DNA from 2 places in the Variovorax sp. V93 genome. Region 2 is predicted to be linked to the other one. Evidence: predicted binding sites of a transcription regulator. Region 2 holds the regulator's gene; the other holds the start of a gene.
What was found. The regulator sigma-54, encoded in region 2, starts transcription at its own class of promoters, with help from an activator protein. The targets are predictions, from matches to a motif close to TGGCANGNAANCTGCTTT.
Positions count from the first base shown of each region.

Region 1: a site for sigma-54 is predicted at 2,523-2,540, ahead of nirB (nitrite reductase large subunit NirB). Genes of this name have one in related genera too.

Region 1 covers NZ_AP028669.1:2,710,897-2,718,467, reverse strand. Annotated here, with positions in the region: gene nirB (nitrite reductase large subunit NirB) at 1-2,308, opposite strand, end outside; gene ACAM54_RS12870 (dodecin) at 2,680-2,886, shown strand; gene ACAM54_RS12865 (secondary thiamine-phosphate synthase enzyme YjbQ) at 2,942-3,364, opposite strand; gene ACAM54_RS12860 (cupin domain-containing protein) at 3,550-3,930, shown strand; gene ACAM54_RS12855 (DUF2726 domain-containing protein) at 4,126-4,611, opposite strand; gene ACAM54_RS12850 (ankyrin repeat domain-containing protein) at 4,725-5,402, opposite strand; gene ACAM54_RS12845 (TatD family hydrolase) at 5,399-6,208, opposite strand; gene ACAM54_RS12840 (PilZ domain-containing protein) at 6,338-6,718, opposite strand; gene ACAM54_RS12835 (DNA polymerase) at 6,715-7,571, opposite strand, start outside.
Region 2 covers NZ_AP028669.1:571,840-579,410, reverse strand. Annotated here, with positions in the region: gene ACAM54_RS02595 (YceI family protein) at 1-565, shown strand, start outside; gene ACAM54_RS02590 (YceI family protein) at 607-1,242, shown strand; gene ACAM54_RS02585 (LysE family translocator) at 1,249-1,890, shown strand; gene ACAM54_RS02580 (phospholipase D family protein) at 1,901-3,508, opposite strand; gene ACAM54_RS02575 (RNA polymerase factor sigma-54) at 3,519-5,111, opposite strand; gene lptB (LPS export ABC transporter ATP-binding protein) at 5,129-5,923, opposite strand; gene lptA (lipopolysaccharide transport periplasmic protein LptA) at 5,920-6,657, opposite strand; gene ACAM54_RS02560 (thiol:disulfide interchange protein DsbA/DsbL) at 6,855-7,502, opposite strand.

The sequences.
Region 1 (7,571 bases), 2.1 Mb from region 2:
CTTCGAGGATCTTCTTCTTCACATAGTCCAGCCCCACCCGCCCGATGTAGTGCACCGTGCGCTCCAGGTACCAGCCTTCCTCGCGGTACAGCTGCAGGAAGGCGCCCGAATACTCCATCACCTCGGCCGCCGTCTTCACCTTCACCAGGAACTGCGCCACCTCGGTCTTGATCCCGCCGTTGCCGCCCACGTACAGCTCCCAGCCCGAATCCACCCCGATCACCCCCACGTCCTTGATCCCGGCCTCGGCGCAGTTGCGGGGGCACCCCGAGACCGCCAGCTTCACCTTGTGCGGCGAATACATCGCCCACAGCGCGCGCTCCAGGTCCTTGCCCATCTGGGTGGAGTCCTGCGTGCCGAAGCGGCACCACTCGCTGCCCACGCAGGTCTTCACCGTGCGCAGGCTCTTGGCATAGGCAAAGCCCGAGGGCATGCCGATGTCCTTCCACACGCCCTCCAGGTCCTCCTTCTTCACCCCCAGGAGGTCGATGCGCTGGCCGCCCGTGACCTTGACGGTCGGGATCTTGTACTTGTCGGCCGCGTCCGCGATGCGCCGCAGCTCGTCGGGCGTGGTGTGGCCGCCCCACATCCGGGGAATGACGGAATAGGTGCCGTCCTTCTGGATGTTGGCGTGGCTGCGCTCGTTGATGAAGCGGCTCTGCGGATCGTCCCTGGCCTCCTTGGGCCAGGTGCTGATCAGGTAGTAGTTGATGGCCGGGCGGCAGGTGGCGCAGCCGTTGGGCGTGCGCCAGCCCAGGTTGCGGTAGACCTCGTCGTGCGTCAGGTAGTGTTCCCGGCGGATGGCGTCGCGCACGTCCTGGTGGTTCGCGTCGGTGCAGCCGCACACCGCCTTCTTCTTCGGCGTGGCCGAGTAGTCGCCGCCGGCGGTGAACATCAGGATCTGCTCGACCAGCCCGGTGCACGAGCCGCAGCTGGCGCTGGCCTTGGTGTGCTTCTTGACCTCGTCCAGGGTGAACAGGCCCTTGTCCTTGATGGCCTTGCAGATGGTGCCCTTGGTCACGCCGTTGCAGCCGCACACCTCGGCGTCGTCGGGCATGCTGGCGGCCTTGCTGTGGCCCTCGTGGCCGGTGTCGCCGATGTTGGACTCGCCGAACATCAGCTTGTCGCGGATGTCGTGCACGCTGCGCCCGTCGCGCAGCAGCTTGAAGTACCAGCTGCCGTCCACCGTGTCGCCGTACAGGCAGGCGCCCACCAGCTTGTCGTCCTTGATGACGAGTTTCTTGTAGACCCCGCCGAAGGGGTCGCTCATGACGATCTCCTCGGTGCCCTCGCCGCCCATGAACTCGCCGGCGGAGAAGAGGTCGATGCCGGTGACCTTGAGCTTGGTGGAGGTGAGCGAGCCCAGGTAGCGCCCGATGCCGAACTGGGCCAGGTGGTTGGCCGCGACCTTGGCCTGCTCGAACAGGGGGGCGACCAGGCCGTAGGCGATGCCGCGGTGGGCCGCGCATTCGCCCACCGAGTAGATGCGCGCATCGGTCACGGTCTGCATGGTGTCGGTGACGACGATGCCGCGGTTGCAGTGCAGGCGCATCTGCTCGGCCAGCTCGGTGTTGGGGCGGATGCCGACAGCCATGACGACCAGGTCGGCGGGCACTTCGGTGCCGTCCTTGAAGCGGATGGCGGCCACGCGGCCCTGGTCGTTGCCCACCAGCTCCTGGGTCTGGGCGCCGATGAGGAACTTCAGGCCGCGGTCTTCGAGCGACTTCTGCAGGAGCTTGCCGGCGACGTCGTCGAGCTGGCGCTCCATGAGCCAGGGCATGACGTGCACCACGGTGACGTCCATGCCGCGCAGCATCAGGCCGTTGGCCGCCTCCAGCCCGAGCAGGCCGCCGCCGATGACGACGGCGCTCTTGTGGGTCTTGGCGGTCTCGATCATGTAGTCGGTGTCGGCGATGTCGCGGTAGGCGATGACGCCCTTCAGGTCGCGGCCGGGCACGGGCAGCATGAAGGGGTTGGAGCCGGTGCACATCAGGAGGCGGTCGTAGGGGGCTTCGGTGCCATCTTCGGCGCGCACGATGCGCTTGACGCGGTCGACCTCGACCACCTTCTTGCCGGCGTGCAGGGTGATGTGGTTCTCGGCGTACCACTCCCAGCTGTTGAGCACGATCTCGTCGACGGTCTGCTCGCCCGCGAGCACGGGCGACAAGAGGATGCGGTTGTAGTTGGGGTGCGGCTCGGCACCGAAGACGGTGATGTCGTACAGGTCGGGCGCGAGCTTCAGGAGCTCCTCCAGCGTGCGCACGCCGGCCATGCCGTTGCCGACCATCACGAGCTTGAGTTTCTTCATCATGGGTGGGCCTTTCGGGGAATCAGCTGATTCGAAACAACAATGCAAATGCCGAAGCGCAGCCCTTGCGGGGCCGCGTTGTTCGGCGGGGTTAGGGGGTAGGAATGCCTGCGGAAGCGCGGGCGGGGGTGCTGGGCGCTCTTCACGCTCCGGGCTCCGCAGGACCGCGGAAACCTCACCAAAACAGTGCTTCGTTACACCGTGAACTTTCGGTCATGCAAAGACCGTGCCTGCTCCACACCGCACTCGCGCGGCGCGAAAAACCCGTCGCCCGGCACTTCCAACAAGCGAGCCGAGGGGTCAACATGTGTGCCGTGCGGCCGATCCGCACGAAGAGCAGCTGCGGCGCACCAATTCAAGGAGCAAAAGACATGTCGAATCACGTTTACAAGTCGCTCGAGCTGACCGGCTCTTCGCCGATCGGCATCGAGGATGCCGTGCAGACGGCCATCACCAAGGCGCACGAGACGGTCCGCAACATCCAATGGTTCACTGTCACCGAGACGCGTGGCCACGTGGTGGACGGCAAGGTCGCGCACTGGCAGGTGACGGTGAAGATCGGGTTCACGCTGGAGTAGCCGCGAGCGGCGTGCCAGGCGCAAGAGAGCAGGGCGGTGGCCGGTGGGCGGGCCCCTAGGACCCGATCAGGTGCAGCGCCACCTGCCTGCGATGCGGCCTCACCCGGTGCTCCCACAGATAGATGCCCTGCCAGGTGCCCAGGGCCATGCGCCCGTTCGTCACGGGAATGGAAAGCTGGACCGCGGTCAGCGCCGAACGTACATGGGCCGGCATGTCGTCCGGCCCTTCGTCGCGGTGCCGGAACAGCGGATCGCCATCGGGCACCAGGCGCGCAAGGAAACGGTCGAGGTCTGCCTGCACATCCGGATCCGCGTTCTCCTGCACCAGCAGGCTGGCCGAGGTATGGCGGATGAAGAGCGTCAGCAGCCCGGTTTGAAAGCTGGTGCGTTCGACCCATTGCGCGACGGCGCCTGTGATTTCCAGAAGGCCGCGGCCATCGGTGTCGAAGTCGAGCGTGGTGGTGGTCTGGCTGAGCATCGCAATCAGCACTTTAGCGCTGGAAATTCCGCGCACGTGCCCGAGATGCACGCCACCGGGGTACCTACCGGGCGAAAAATGAGTCGCTGACGAGCGTGGCCCGGGACTAACATGCAATCGTTCGACGCGCGGTTTCGCACGAGGCTGCCGCGGACCAACTGCTCACTCGTGCAAGGAGAGTAGTGATGGCAAGTCCCATGAATGTCACCAAGCTTCAGACGAAATCCCATGACGAGCCGGACGAGGTTCGGGAGCCGGAAAAAACGCGCGTCGAAGTGGTCCGCCTCGAGGGATACACGCTGGGACGCTTCAAGTTCCAGCCCGGATGGCGCTGGTCGAAGTGCATCAAGCCGGTCGTCGGCACGGAGAGCTGCCAGGTCGCTCACGTCGGGTACGTGGTTTCCGGGCGGATAACCGTGCAAATGAATGACGGCTCGAAGACCACCCTGGAGGAAGGCATGTCGTACACCATTCCACCGGGCCATGACGCATGGGTCGAAGGCAATGACCCGTTCGTTGGCTTCGAGGTGATCAGCGCAGAGGAATACGCAAAGCCCAAGAGCTGATCCCGACGGGGCTGCCGGCCGACTGCCAATGGCGACAAGGATTTACCGCAGCAGTTGCAGAAGAAAGCAATGGGGCATGGACGGCAAGGTCCTGCAGGGTGCGGTCGGCATCAATGTTATTTAACATAATGCACATTGTGTTCCTTTTTGGAGTGGACCGATCGGACGCCAATCCCGGCAAAATCCAGCCCGCCCTCAGGAACCCATGGGACTCACCGACGCCAGCGTCGGATCGAAGTCGGCCTCCACGCGCCCCACATCCGGCACCCGCGGATAGCGCAGTACGCGGTAGCCGGCCTCCACCAGCAGCGCCTCGCGGTCCAGGTCGCGCTGCGACTTCCCCTTGCTGCTCTTGTCGCCGCCGAACGCGACCACGGCCACGACCTTGAACGAACGGTCGCACACGACGAAGTCGGCGATCTTCCGGCTGAACGAGCTTCGCGCCGCGCGCGTGCGGGCCGTGAGCAATGCTCCGAAGCTGACCTGCGGCAGCACCACCAAGTCCGGCAGCGTCTGCACCAGCCGGTTGTACATGGCCTGTTCGCGTGCCGTGAGCGGCGGGCGCGCCTTGGGCTTGTCGACGAAGCCGCTGCTGTTTTGCGCCGAGTTCTTCTTGGCGACCGCTGCGAGCACAAGCAGTCCGATGGACAGCAAAAAGATTATGAATAGGAACGTATTCATCTCTGTTTCTCCTTCAGCGCAGAGTCTCGCACGAGGCGCGGGCGCCCTTTTTTTGGCGTTTTCCCGAGCCTGCCGATGCGGCGGATCCGGCCCTCAATGGAGCGTGTGGAAGCTCACCATTTGCCATCCTTCGGAATGGCCTTGGGATCGGCCTTGGCGCCAGCCGCAGCCGCGATCAGCTGCGCGGCTTCCGGACGGTTGGCCTTGTTCGCGAAGTCGACGGCCGTCATGCCGAGCTGGTTCTTCATCGCGGTGTCCGCGCCTTCGGCCAGCAGGAGCTTCACGGCCTCGGTCGAGCCGTACATCGCGGCCATCATGAGCGGCGTGGTGCCGTTGGGCGATTGCGCATCGATGAAGGCGAACTTGTCGAGCAGCACCTTCATGATGCTCAGCTGGCCGCTGCTCGCGGCGTAATGCAGCGGCGTCCAGCCGGTCTTGTTGACGGCGGCGTCGCGCTTGAGCAGCTGCGCGACCACGTCCTGCTGGCCTTTGATGGCGGCCAGCATCAGCGGGGTTTCGTCCTTGGCATTGGCCAGGTCGACGTCGGTCTGCGGCGATTCGAGCAGCACCTGGACCACCTTGGGGGACGGTTCGCGCAGCGCAATGATCAGGCCGGTCTGGCCGTGCTCGTCGCGTGTGTTGGGGTCGAAACCGCGGTTCAGCAGGGTGCGCACGCCGCTCGCGTTGTCGCCGCGCACGGCCCGGAAGAAGTCTTCGAACGAGCCTGCATGGGCGGAAAAAATTGCTGTTACGACAGCAAGATACAAGAACTTCTTGATGTATTTCTTCATATTGCTTTGACTCCCTTGAACAGCGCTTCGAAGTTGTGGCTCGTGGCCTCGGCCACGGCTTCGAGCGGCAGCTTGCGCAGTTCGGCGATCTGCTTCGCCACAAAGGGCACGTAGGATGGATTGTTGGTCTTGCCGCGGTATGGCACGGGCGCCAGGTACGGGCTGTCGGTTTCGATCAGCATCCGGTCGAGCGGCACGAAGGCCGCCACGTCGCGCAGGTCCTGCGCCTTCTTGAAGGTCAGGATGCCCGAAAAGGAAATATAAAAGCCCAGGTCGAGCGCGGCGCGCGCCACTTCGGCGGTCTCGGTGAAGCAATGGAACACGCCGCCCGCAGCGTTGCCGGCGCCGTCCTCGCCCTCCTCCTTGAGGATGGCCAGCGTGTCGGCCGAGGCTTCGCGCGTGTGGATGACCAGCGGCATGCGGGTCTGCTGCGCGGCGCGGATGTGCACGCGGAAGCGGTCGCGCTGCCATTCCATGTCGGCAATGCTGCGCCCGCCCTTTCGCTCTTCCATCTGGTAGTAGTCGAGCCCGGTTTCGCCGATGGCCACCACGCGCGGCAAGGCCGCGCGGCGCACCAGGTCGTCCACCGTGGGTTCGGCGATGTCCTCGTTGTCGGGGTGCACGCCGACACTGGCCCAGAAGTTGTCGTAGCGCGCAGCCAGCGCCTGCACGTCGTCGAACTCCTCGAGCTTGGTGCAGATGCACAGGGCCCGGTCGACCTGCGCCTCGGCCATGGCGGCGCGGATTTGCGGCATCTGGTCCGCGAATTCAGGGAAAGTGAGGTGGCAGTGGGAATCGGTGAACATGTCGTGTCAGAGGAGCGGCGGCTGGCCCCATTCCAGAAATACCGCGAAACCGGCTCTGCCGGGCCGCTGGTATTGCCCCCGGTAGGGGGTGGGCGTAGCGACACGAAGTGCGCGCAGCCTGGGGGCGAGCTAAATGGTTTGTGTCGGCCGGTCGGAAGCCATCGAGCCGCCGAGCGCCGCTTCGATGCGGGCCTTGAGCTGGCGCGATTTCTCGTCCGACGGAAAACGGATGCCCACGCCCGGTGCCCGGTTGCCCGCGGCGCGCTGCGGCGTGATCCATGCGACCTTGCCGGCCACCGGGTAGCGCTGCGGGTCTTCAGGGAGGGTCAGCAGCACGTAGACATCGTCGCCCAGCCGGTATTCGCGCGTGGTCGGAATGAAGATACCGCCTTCGGCAAAGAGCGGAATGTAGGCGGCATAGAGCGCGCCCTTTTCCTTGATGGCGAGCTGGATCACGCTCGGCCGTTGAGGCGCCGGGGCGGCGGGTGCGGGTGCGGCTGGTTGGTTCATGGGCGGCGAGCAGCAGAGTTTAGGGTGGTTCGCGCTTCGCTCACAAGCGCTTCCAGCATCAGGCCCGCATTGAAGGGGTGTTCGGCGGTCCTGGCGGCGTTCGCGAGCGACTTCGACCAGCGCGCGAGCGCCAGGTGCGAAGGTACCGCGGGCGGCAGGTCGGCGGCATCGAAGAAGCGCGGCGCGGCGCCGCTGCCAACGGCCATCAGGTCGTGGCAAAGCTTTTGCAGCGAGCCGATGGCCTGCGATGGCGACTGGTCCGCAAGCGCGGCCACGTCGCCGCGCGAAACGGCCTTGGGCAAGAGCGACCAGGCCCTGGGCGACTGGCCGGAGCGCGCAAGCCGCAAGGCATCGCTGGGGCGCCCGCCGGCGGCGCGCAGCAATGCGGCGGCATCGGCGGCGGGCACGTCCTGCGCGGCCAGCCAGGCTTCGGCCTCGGCCGTCTCGGGCCAGGGCAGCGTGAAGCCCAGGCAGCGGCTGCGGATGGTCGGCAGCAATTGCCAGGCCGCCTCGCTGGCCAGCACGAAGCGCACGTCGCCGACCGGCTCCTCGAGCGTCTTGAGCAGCGCATTGGCGGTGATGGTGTTCATGCGCTCGGCGGGATACACCAGCACCGCCTTGCCGCGGCCGCGCGCGCTGGTGCGCTGGGCAAAGCCGACGGCATCGCGCATGGCCTCGACGCGGATCTCGCGGCTGGGCTTGCGCTTCTTGTCGTCGATGTCGGCCTGCGCCTTTTCGTCGAGCGGCCAGCCAAGCTCCTGCATGGCGACCTCGGGCATCAGCACGCAAAGGTCGGCGTGGGTGCGCACCTCGATGGCGTGGCAGCTCGGGCAATGGCCGCAGGCGGTGCCGC
Region 2 (7,571 bases):
CCGCCCCTTGCTCGCAGCCCTGGCGTTCGCCACTCTTGCGCCCGCGCTCGCCGAGCCGGCCGCGGCCACCCGGCTGGTGCCGGACAAGAGCCAGATCGCCTTCGTGAGCAAGCAGATGGGGGTGCCCGTGGAGGGCGCGTTCAAGAAGTTCGATGCCCAGGTGGCTTTCGATCCGCGCAAGCCCGAAGGCGGCAGCGTCGCATTGCAGATCGACACCGGCAGCGCATCGCTCGGCGTGCCCATGAGCGATGCCGAACTGCCCAAGGCGCCGTGGTTCGACACGGCGCATTTTCCGCAGGCCAGCTTCCAGTCGAGCGCGATCAAGGCGCTGGGCGACGGCCGCTTCGAGATGGCGGGCAAGCTCACCATCAAGAACATCTCGCGCCAGGTCACGGTGCCGGTGAGCATTGCGCCGGCCAACGGCCACGCGGTGGCCAGCGGAAGCTTTACGATCCAGCGGCTCGACTACAAGGTGGGCGACGGCGAGTGGACCGACACCTCGGTGGTCGCCAACGAGGTGCTGGTTCGCTTCAAGTTCACGCTCGCGGGCTTCGGTCCGCTTTGAATTTTTCCTGTTTCGTTCCCACGCCACGCACGCCCATTGCCATGAAGAAGCTCCTCCTCGCTGCCGCGCTGTCTGCCGCGGCGGCCCTTGCCACCCCTGCCCTGGCACAGGACTACACCGCGCCGGCCGTGGCCGCCAAGCCCGCGGGCGGCCCGGTGAAGAACGCCAGCTACGTGATCGACCCCACGCACACCTTCGTGATGTACGAGATGGGGCATTACGGCACCACCACCAACCGCGGCCGCTTCAGCACCAAGGACGGCTCGGTGCAGATCGACGGCACCGGCAGCAGCGGCAAGGTCGACATCACGATGGACATCGGCTCCATCAACACCGGCGTCGACCTGCTCAACCGCCACGTGCAGAGCAAGGATTTCTTCAACGTGGCCGAATTCCCGACCGGCCGCTTCGTGGCGGACCGCATCGAGTTCAATGGCGACAAGGTGGTCGACGTGCCGGGCACGCTCACGCTGATGGGGCAGACCAGGCCGGTCACGCTCAGGGCCGTGCGCTTCAACTGCTACCTGAATCCGCTCATCAACCGCCAGGTCTGCGGCGGCGACTTCGAGACGACGGTGCAGCGCAGCGACTGGGGCATCACCTGGGGCCTGAACTTCGGCTTCGAGAACAAGGTGAAGCTGCTGGTGCAGGTCGAAGCCGTCAACGTGCAGCAATAGAAGACCATGAGCGGCATCACGGTTGCACTGCTGGGCATCGCGGGCGCGATGGTCGTGGGGGCCATGAGCCCCGGCCCGAGCTTCGTCATGGTCGCGCGCACCGCCGTCTCGTCGTCGCGCGGCGACGGCCTGGCCGCGGCGCTGGGCATGGGCGCGGGCGGCGTCGTGTTCGCCATTGCGGCGCTGGTCGGGCTGCAGGCGGCGTTCCTCGCGGTTCCCGCGCTGTACCTCGCGGTGAAGCTGCTCGGGGGCGCCTACCTCGTGGTTCTGGGCATCCGCATCTGGCGCGGTGCGAGCCAGCCGCTGCCGGTTTCGCAGGAAGAGCGCTCGCCCGGAAGCCGGGGCGATGCGCGGCGTGCGTTTCTTCTGGGCATGGGCACGCAGATCAGCAATCCGAAGACCGCCGTGGTCTACGCCAGCATCTTTGCCGCCTTCCTGCCGCGCGAAGTGCCGCTGGCGCTGGCGCTCGCGGTGCCGGCGGTGATCTTCTGCATCGAGACCGGCTGGTACGCGGTCGTCGCGCTGGCGCTCTCGTCGGCAGCGCCGCGCTCGGCCTACCTGCGCTACAAGGCCTGGATCGACCGCGCGGCCGGCGGCGTGATGGTGCTGCTGGGCCTCAAGCTGCTGTCGGGCGTGCGCAGCGGCTGAGCCGCCCGGGCTACAGCAGGCTCTCGGGCGTCAGCGGCGCCAGCATCTCGAGCATGGTGCGGCCCCAGAAATCGGAGTCGGGTTCCTCGTTCAGCACGGTGGTCCGGCCGGCTTCTTCCTCCTCGCTGATCCACTCGATGCGCGAATTGCCGCTGTCCTTCGCAAAGCGCAGCCGGTAGGCGCCCTGCTGCTTCAGCACCTCGATGAGCTTGAGCGTCTGCTGCGCCATCTCGGGGCTGCGGATGAACAGGCCGATCTCGGTGTTGTGCGTCTCGGAGCGCGGGTCGAAGTTCATCGAGCCGACAAAAAGAATCTGCCGGTCGATCACCGCCGACTTGGCATGCAGCCGCCCCACCGAAGTACCGAACAGGCCGAGCCGCACGCTGCGCCGCGTGCGCGTGGTGCTCAGTTCGTAGAGCTCGGCGCCGAGCTCGAGCATCTCGGGCCGGTAGCGGCGGTAGGCGGTGTGGACCAGCGGCTCGTCGGTGGCGGCGAAGGAATTGGTGACGATGCTGATCTTGACGTTGCGCCGGCGGATCTCGCGCATCACTTCGAGCCCCGCCTTGCCTGGAATCAGGTAGGGCGAGACGATGGTCACCTCGGAGCGCGCGCGGCGCATTTGCTCGACCACGTTGTAGCGCACGCTGTCGACATCGAGCAGCGGCACGCCGCCGTACGAGGCGGTCTTGCCGATCACGCGTTCGGGCGAATCGGCGTAGGCCTCGGCAAGGGTCCAGATCAGGTCGAGCTTGCCGGCAGCCAGGTCTTCGGCGATCGGGCTGTAGCCGAGCAGGTCGTTGGGCGCGGGCCTGGGCGGCGGCGGCGTGGTGTCGGGGCCGGTGGCGGCCTCGAAGCGCTTCTGCAGCTCGCCCTGCGGAAGTTCGCTGGCCACCACCGACTGGACCGGCCGCACATAGACGCTGTTCCAGTACTGGTCGAACAGCGCACCCAGCCGCGGGACCAGCGCACCAGCCACGAAGGTGTCGAGATCGAGGAAATTCTCGCCCGCCGTGCGCCTGAAATACTGGTTGCCGATGTTGCGCCCGCCCGCCACCGCCATCGCGCCATCGGCGATGAAGAGCTTGTTATGCATGCGCCGGTTGACGCGGCTGAAATCGAACAGCGAAGCGGTGAAGCGCCTGAGCAGGCTGCCGCGCCCGGCCGGAAAGGGGTTGAACAGGCGCAGCTCGACGTTGGGCGTGGCGGCCAGGCCGAGCAGCAGCTCGTCCTCGCCCGAGGTGTAGAGATCGTCCATCAGGAGCCGCACGCGCACGCCGCGCCGGGCCGCATCGCGCAGCGTGCGCAGCAGGTAGCGGCCGGTCTCGTCGTTCTCGATCTGGTAGTACTGCACGTCGAGCGTGCGCTGGGCGCGCCGCGCGAGCTGGATGCGGGTGTCGAAGGCGAAGTCGCCGCCCGGCATCAGGCGAAAGCCGCTCAGGTCGGGGTCGGGCTGCGAGGCCAGCGCGATCTTGCCGAGCGCGGTGTCGGCCGAGGCGGCCATGGCCTTGGTGGGCGGACGCGGTGCCTCGTCGGGCAGGGTGGCGCAGCCGGCGAACAGCAGCGCCGCCGCCATGGCGAAGACCCATTGCCCACAGCGCGACAGCAGGCGGCGGGCCATCGGCGGCTTTCTACAGGGCCTTGCGAAGGTTGGCGGGCGCGATGCGCAAGGCCTCGCGGTACTTGGCCACGGTGCGGCGTGCGCACTCGATGCCCTGCTCCTTGAGCATCTCGGAGATCTGGCTGTCGGACAGCGGTTTCTTGATGCTCTCGGAGCTCACGAACTGCTTGATCAGCGCGCGCACGGCGGTGCTCGACGCATTGCCGCCGGTCTCGGTGCCGAGCGCCGAGCCGAAGAAGTACTTGAGCTCGACCGTGCCGAAAGGCGTGGCCATGTACTTGGCCGTGGTCACGCGCGAGATGGTCGATTCGTGCAGGCCGAGTTCGTCGGCGATCTCGCGCAGCACCAAGGGCCGCATTGCGAGCTCGCCGTGCACGAAGAAGCTCTTCTGCCGCTCGACGATGGCGTTGCTCACGCGCAGGATGGTGTCGAAGCGCTGCTGGATGTTCTTGATGAACCAGCGCGCCTCCTGCAGCCGCTGCGACAGCGCCTGGCTGCCCTCGCCCTTGTGCGACTTGAGCGCGCCGGCATAGATGTCGTGCACGCGCAGCCGCGGCATCACCTCGGGGTTGAGCATGACGCGGAACTTGGCGTTGGTGCCGCGGCCGATCTTGGTGACGATCACGTCGGGAATCACGATGTTGCGCTCGACGTCGACGAAGCGGCGGCCCGGCTTGGGCTCCAGGCGCGAGATGATCTGCAGCGCCGAGCGCACCACCTCTTCGTTGGTGCGCGTGAGCGTGGCCAGGCGCTTGAAATCGCGCCGCGCGAGCAGCTCCATCGGCTGCTTGCAGATCGCGATGGCGGTCTTGCGCACCAGGGCCTGCTCTTCGGTCTCGCTTTCGCTGGCCAGCGCGCGCAGCTGGATGCACAGGCATTCGCCCAGATCGCGCGCGCCGACGCCGGCCGGCTCCAGGCTTTGCAGCAGGCCGAGCGCCACCTGGAAGTGGTGCACCAGTTCGTCGAACTGGTCGTTGTCGTCGCCCGCGAGGCCCGAGGCCAGCGCCGGCAGGGAGTCTTCGAGGTAGCCGTCGTCGTTGAGCGATTCGATCAGGAAGCGCAGCGCGGCGCTGTCGTTCTCGTTGAGCCGCAGGCTCAGCGCCTGCCGGTGCAGGAAGGACTGCAGCGACTCCTGGCTGCGCGCGAGCTCGGTGGCGTCGGCGCGTTCGTCGTCGCCCAGGTTGTTCTGGCGCGCGGGGGCGTCGCTGCCCCATTCGCTGTCGTCGGGCGCCATGTCGACGGTGCCGTCGCCTTCCCAGTCGGGCTCGCGCTCGGTGGCGTCGGCGGCGGGTACGTCGGCCTCGGCTGCCGAGGAGGTTTCGCTCGAAGTGGTGGTTGCGCTGCTGGCCGGGGCCGAGGCGAATTCGCCCTCGGCGGCTTCACCGGCTTCGTCGCGCGGCACCGGCGTGTCGATGGCGTCGAGCCCGAACTCCTCGCGCGCCGCTTCTTCCGCGGTGCGTTCGAGGAACGGGTTCTCGTCCAGCATCTGCTCCACCTCCTGGCTCAGTTCGAGCGTGGACAGCTGCAGCAGCCGGATCGACTGCTGCAGCTGGGGCGTGAGCGCCAGGTGCTGCGAAACGCGAAGGGACAGCCCTTGCTTCATGGAGACCGACTCCTCCCTTACATCCGGAAGTGCTCGCCGAGGTACACCCTGCGTACTTCGGCGTTGTCGACGATCTCCGAGGGTGTGCCTTGTGCCAGCACATGCCCGTCGCTGATGATGAACGCGTGATCGCAGATGCCCAGCGTCTCACGCACGTTGTGGTCGGTGATGAGCACGCCGATGCCGCGCTCCTTCAGGAAGCTGATGATCCGCTGGATCTCGATCACCGCGATCGGGTCGATGCCGGCGAAGGGCTCGTCCAGCAGGATGAAGCGCGGCTGCGTGGCCAGCGCGCGGGCGATCTCGACCCGGCGGCGTTCGCCGCCCGAGAGCGCGAGCGCGGGCGAATCGCGAAGATGGTCCACCCGCAGGTCGGCCAGCAGCCCCGAGAGCCGCTCCTCGATGCGCTGCTTCGTCAAAGGCGCGGGCTTGCCGCTGGCGTCGGGTTCGCGCTGGAGTTCGAGCACGGCGCGCACGTTTTCCTCGACCGTGAGCTTGCGGAAGATGGAGGCTTCCTGCGGCAGGTAGCTCAGGCCCATGCGGGCGCGCCGGTGGATCGGCATGTGGGCGATGGGCTCGCCGTCGATGGTGATGTCGCCCGCGTCGGCCCGCACCAGGCCCACGATCATGTAGAACGACGTGGTCTTGCCCGCGCCGTTGGGGCCGAGCAGCCCGACGACCTCGCCCTTTTGCACGTCGAGCGAGACGTCCCGCACGACCTTGCGGCTGCCGTAGCTTTTCTGCAGTCCGCGCACCACCAGGCGGCTGCCCGGCGTGCCGTCGGCGTTCTGGGTTCCAGCGGTTTCGATCACTTGCGCCCTTCCCCTTCGCCGCCCAGCGTGGTGGTCGAGCGCAGGCCGGCGCCGGGCGCCGGCTGGGGGGCTGCTGCCGCGGGCGCGGCCCGTCCGCCGGCGGGCGCCGAAGCTCCCGGGGCCGGCGCGGTGGCGCTCTTGGGCGTGAGGATGGTCTTCACCCGTCCGCCCGCCGGCGCGTTCACCGCGGTGTTCGGCGGCACGGTGGAGCCATTGACGGTGTAGGTGTCGTTGCTCTGGTCGTAGACGATCAGCGCACCCTGGCTCTCGTCGTTCGGCGTGGCGCCGAGCAGGCGGCGCATGACGGCATTGCGGATGAACTTGACGTTGTCGGCGCGGCTGTCGTACTCGATGACCTCGGATTCGCCCTCGATCCACTCGTCGGGCGCATTGCGCTTCTGCTTGTAGTAGGCCCGCTTGCCGGGCGCCGCCGTGACCACGCCGTACTGGTAGCCCTCGGCATCCTGGCGTACGTCGATGCGCGCGCCGCGGATGATGATCGTGCCCTTGGTGACCAGCACGTTGCCCGTGAACACGCTCGTCTGCTTGAGGTCGTCGTAGCGCATCGCATCGGATTCGATGTTCATCGGCTTGCTGCGGTCGGCGGTCTCGGCCAGCGCGCCCGAGGCCAGGCCGGCCAGCAGCAGCGCACCGATAGCCGCGCGAGCGAGACGGGCCAGGCGGCCGGTGCTGCGAAGAAGAGGGGTGGTGTGGGAGTAGGAGTGCAATGTCATAGAGGCACGAAACTTGCTCTGCATTGTATGCGGCGGATGGCGCCAAGCCTTCAACCGCAAATGAAAAAGCCCGCCAAATGCGGGCTTGACATCCCATCCGGGAGACACCGCGGAACCGGCTTTGCCGGGCCGCAGGTGCCGCCCCCTGCAAGGGGGTGTGGGCGCGCAGCGGACGCGAAGTGCCGCGCAGCCCGGGGTCAGCCTTTCTTGGCTTCGCCGATCAGGTAGTTGGTGACCTGCAGCGCCTTGGTCATGTTGCCGGCCAGCTCGCCGTCCACGTACCAGCGCCCGTTCACGGCCAGCGCCGGCACGCCGGCCACCTTGTAGGCGTCGGTCAGCTGCGCGGCGCGCTTGGCCTTGCTGGCCACGCCGAAGGAGGTGAAGACTTCCTTGAACTTGGCGCCGTCCAGGCCGTTGGCTCCCGCCCAGGCAATGATGTTGGCGTCGCCGTTCACGTTCTGGCGCTGCTTGTGGATGGCGTCGAAGACCTTCGGCTGGAATTCGTCGACCTTGCCCATGGCTTCGAGCGCGTAGTACAGGCGCTGCTTGGCCTCGACGTCGTTGCCCACGAAAGGCACGGGCACGCGGCGGAACGCCACTTCCTTGGGGGCCGTCTTGAGCCAGGCTTCCAGCTGCGGCTCGAAGTCGTTGCAGTGCGGGCAGTTGTACGAGAAGAACTCGATCACCTCGACCTTGCCCGCCGGCGCGTCGACCGGCACGCGCTTGTCGAGCACCAGGTACTCGGTGCCGGCCTTGGGCGCGCGCGCCTGGGCGTGCGCGGTGTTGCCAGCCAGCGAAAGCAGGCCCAGCGAGGTGGCGGCCAGCGAAAAGTCACGACGTTTCATTGAAAGAGTTCTCCTGTGGGGTACGGCAGACTGAGCCGGCGCGCCGCGCGGAGTTCCCGCAAGCGGCAT